Regions from separate parts of the Brevibacillus sp. YAE8 genome, predicted to be linked through region 1. Evidence: riboswitches for the same ligand, from Rfam matches in the RefSeq annotation. Region 1 holds a riboswitch; the other holds the start of a gene.
The links. A riboswitch is a leader RNA that binds a small molecule or an ion and turns the genes downstream of it on or off. The one in region 1 is predicted to bind cyclic di-AMP.
Positions count from the first base shown of each region.

Region 2: linked by a shared signal. The riboswitch ahead of AC27IT_RS00885 (CAP domain-containing protein) and the one ahead of AC27IT_RS14670 (C40 family peptidase) in region 1 are both predicted to bind cyclic di-AMP.

Region 1 covers NZ_BAAIYG010000010.1:95,299-97,492, forward strand. Annotated here, with positions in the region: gene AC27IT_RS14665 (response regulator transcription factor) at 1-401, opposite strand, end outside; gene AC27IT_RS14670 (C40 family peptidase) at 622-1,143, opposite strand; cyclic di-AMP (ydaO/yuaA leader) riboswitch at 1,148-1,285, opposite strand; gene AC27IT_RS14675 (LiaF transmembrane domain-containing protein) at 1,595-1,999, shown strand; gene AC27IT_RS14680 (PspA/IM30 family protein) at 2,065-2,194, shown strand, end outside.
Region 2 covers NZ_BAAIYG010000001.1:324,266-326,459, forward strand. Annotated here, with positions in the region: gene AC27IT_RS00875 (cold-shock protein) at 27-230, opposite strand; gene AC27IT_RS00880 (rhodanese-like domain-containing protein) at 651-995, shown strand; cyclic di-AMP (ydaO/yuaA leader) riboswitch at 1,080-1,235, shown strand; gene AC27IT_RS00885 (CAP domain-containing protein) at 1,244-1,942, shown strand; gene AC27IT_RS00890 (hypothetical protein) at 2,013-2,171, opposite strand.

The sequences.
Region 1 (2,194 bases):
TTTTCCGGCTGCTCCTCGGTATGCTTGCGAATGCGCTCGTAGCGTCGCAGATGAGCGCGGATGCGAGCCAGCAGCTCTTCGGTGTCAAACGGCTTCGTAATGTAGTCATCGGCGCCGATTTCGAAGCCGACGACTTTGTCGACCGCCTTGCTTTTCGCGCTGAGAAACAGGATCGGCAAATCCCATTCGCGGCGAATTTGCGAGCACAGCTCGTAGCCGCTCATATTCGGCATCATGATATCGAGCAAAATGAGGTTGGGCCGCTCGCCCTGGCTCAGAAGAGCAAGCGCATCCTCGCCATTTTCCGCCGAGGAAACCTGGAAGCCTTCGTTTTCCAAAATATCTTCAAGCAGTTCAATAATCTCCTGGTTGTCATCAACGATCAAAATGTGATCTTTCACCGGAATTACCCCCAGTTACTTCTAATATAATAGGTGGATGAGGTGCTATGGCACAAAGAACTAATCCTGTCTATCATAACATGCTTTCACATGATAAGGGCAAGTATCCGTCCATTCATGCATCTTTACTTATAGGTAGGGGCACCTCTTTAGACCTGGTCCTAAATTTCGTCAGAAAAAGCCAGAGACGCAATGTCCCTGGCTCTTATTTTTTGCCGAACTACTTCTTTTGTGCTTGATTTTCCGACAACGATGCAGCTTGCACCGCGTTTTCCTTTTTCGGAGCTGCCGCTTCCAGAACAGGTGTGCTGATGCGCTTGGCGCCAACATAACGCTTGCTCCAGTAGTACGGGTCGTTCAACTTGGTGTTGACGACGCCGCGGCCAGATTCCGAATGCACGAATGTGCCATTCCCGATGTAGATGCCTACGTGTGAGATGCTTCGTCCGTTTGTATTGAAGAACACAAGATCTCCAGGCTGCAAGTCTTTCTTGGCAACCTCTGTCCCCAGTTCGTATTGGGCGGCAGAATTGTGAGGCAGGTCTACACCTAACGCATCAAATACGTAGCGTGTGAAACCGGAGCAGTCAAAGCCCTTTTTGGACGTACCGGATGATTTGTAAGGGACGCCATACAGTTCGCTGACCACGTCTTCGAGTGTTGCACCCTCGGCCGCGTGTGCAGCGCCGGCTCCCATAGCCAGCATTCCGGCCATAAGTAAAGACAGTACCACCTTGCGCAAAAGAAACTGCTCCTTTCGTGAGCCTACGAAGTTAGCTGAAGGGTTCGGTCGAAAGGACGCCCTAGATTGCCAACATGCAATCATTCACCCCAAAAAACTGGTTCCCCCGTTTCCGACATGCGGAATTCGGCTATTTTCGATGTTTTTTTACACGCACTTTACGAAGATTCTACGCTTTTCCCGTTTTCCCTCTTTTGTAACCGCTTGTTCACCTTTTTGTCACAAAATTTTGTCTGATGCTGTAACGATTTGCTTCGACAATGCAAGCGCCGGGTCGAGAAAAGGGCAGGAGCAGGCTCGTCCGATTATGGCAGGAAATGCTCTCCGTCCAAGGACGGAGGGAAAAACCAACCGCACGCCCGTTATGGGGAGCCTATGCGGGGGGCTACAATAAGGCCATAAGGTTCAACAAGCACCACACACGCAAAAGATGATAGGAGGTAAGCGAGCAATGAGTGAACGGTCTGGAAAGGTTTTGCTCGGGCTAGTTCTCTTGCTGATCGGCGGGTTGGTTCTCCTGGATCAAGTAGGAATCGACTTTGGTGATCTGATCGGGCTTTTGATTCCGGCGATCATCATGCTGTACGGCGCTCGAAAAATCATGGGACAATCCGGTTCGCGTTTTTGGGGAATCGTGATCTTCCTGTTCGGGTTCCTGATGCTGATCGGCAAGCTCCATCTGCTGTTTCACGGCTTACTGGCCATTGGTGTGATTTATCTGGGGTATCGCTTACTGCGCCCCGGCCATGTCCCCAAAGAAGCGCCGCCAGCCTGGGAACGTCAGTGGGCACAAAAAGTATTAAAAGAAGACACGCTGGACGCGTGGGAAAGAGAAATGACCCGCCGCCAGCCATAAGCAGCCATGTCGCGAGAGCTTTTGGATGAAATGACACGATGTGATATGATGAGGAGGAATTGAAAATGAGTATTTTCAAACGTTTGCGTGACCTGACAGTAGCTTCGGTAAATGACGCCCTGGATTCGATGGAAGATCCGGTAGTTATGCTGAATCAATACATGCGGGATATGGAAGTGGAAATCGGACAGGTCG
Region 2 (2,194 bases), on a different contig from region 1:
CGGACAGTTTCTTTTATAAAGGAGACTTACAGTTTTACTACGTTCTCAGCTTGAGGACCGCGGTTGCCTGTTACGATGTTGAACTCAACGCGCTGGCCTTCTTCCAAAGTTTTGAAGCCGTCGCCTTGGATTGCGCTGTAGTGTACGAATACGTCGTCTCCGCCTTCTACTTGAATGAAGCCGTAACCTTTTTCTGCGTTAAACCATTTTACTGTTCCGTTCGCTTGCATGAGAAAACCTCCAAAAGTCAATTTGAATATGCTAGTCATATTTACCGAAGCAAATAAAGCTCACATATCATGAAGAAATACCCCAGAGCGAGATCGCGATACGCCTTCATGATATGTGAAGTTGATCTACTTCGCTAAAATGAAAGTGTCATAGGACGGAACTGCCATGTTAAAACCAAAACTTTTTGAAAACCTAAAACGACGAAAGCCCTTCCTCTCTTCCATCCTTGCGGCTCCGATGACCGCGCCAGTGTGAATCGGGATTTCAAAAACGTTATCCATCAGCATACACCTCGAAGATTTAGGCTCAAGTATTCAAGTAGCATTATCATTCTACCATAACCAGACCATAAAAATCAACCATTTACTACTACTCTATCAGAAAGGCAACTGCTACAATAGGCTCGGGAGGGATTGCGAATGCTAAAAAACATCTGGACGAAACAGGAAGTAATCGAGTTGCTGGAAAAACAGACACCTGTACTCATCCTTGACGTCCGCGACGAGGCAAAATTCCGGAACGGAACGCTCACCAGCGAATTGGCCGCAACCAAAAACGTTCCCTATGTGCACATGCTCGAACGTGACAAGCCCTTAGATGAAGAAACAGAATCCGTGGCGCGAAAAGCGCAGGTCATCACGGTCTGTACGTCGGGCAACAAAGCGCAAAAAGCGGCTGCTCTGCTGCGCGAGCACGGATACGAGGCAAAAGCGCTGCTCGGCGGACTGACAGCGTGGAACGAGCCGGAGAGCGAGGGCGAATAAGCCCAGTAGCGCCAGCGTTTCCAGCGGTTTGGCAGATATTACTTCTTTATTTCGGGTGGGATAGTCTGATATTCTGGGTCATGCCAAACCAATAAGCCGAAGCTTCCTCACGAATGGAAGTGCGGGGGATCTTTTTGTGGGTCACGCATCCACTAAGGGGTGAATCGCTCGAAGGAGCGTAGGGTTGTTTCCTCAATCCGAATCCGACAACTAACCTCGTAGGCCAAAAAAAGGAGACGATGTTGAATATGAAACGTTTTGGAGCTACTGCCATCGCGATGACTCTGGGATTGGGCTTGGCTTTGACCGGCTTTACCCCATCTGCATCTGCTGCAGCCAATTGCCCGGTACCAACTGGCATACAATACCAAATCCAGTATCAATGGATTCCATATATGGGTCAGCTTCCATTTGCACCTAGCGCACAGCCACAACAGCCTGCCGCGCCAGTAAATCAGGCGCCTGTACAAAAGCAGCCCGTACAAAAGCCGGTGCAACAAGCGCCACAAGCACCAGCAAAGCCAGTACAGAACGTCACAAAGCCGGCTGCTCCGGCGAACCAGGCCGACCAGGCACAGGCTGGCGACTTTGCCAAGCAGGTTGCTGATCTGGTCAACCAGGAACGCGCCAAAGCAGGTCTGGCGCCTGTAACGATGGATGCTGCCCTGTCCAAAGTCGCTCTGGCGAAAGCAGCCGATATGTCGAACAACAACTACTTTGACCACACCAGCCCAACGTACGGTTCTCCGTTTGACATGATGAAGCAATTCGGCATTTCCTACATGACCGCAGGCGAGAACATCGCCATGGGTCAACGCAGTCCGCAAGAAGTGATGACGCAGTGGATGAACAGCGAAGGCCACCGCAAAAACATCATGAACCCGGCCTTCACCAAAATCGGTGTCGGCTACACCAACGGTTACTGGGTTCAGGAATTTATCGGCTAAGAACGTCTTTCCCTGTACACGAAAGCCGGGTACTCTTTTTCCAAAGAGGCCCGGCTTTTTTCGTGTGGAGCTATCCTTGCTCCGTATTTGCCGCGTTTTTCGCTTTGGGGGTGCAGCCGCAGCCTTCCTGCTCGTCAAACAGAGCGACTTCCTTCTGGTTCATCTTCTGCTTCGTTGGATAGGCAGAAACTTGCTGCAGTTCGGCATTGACATCAGACGATTGATTCATCCGTATGGCCCCCTCGCCGCTAT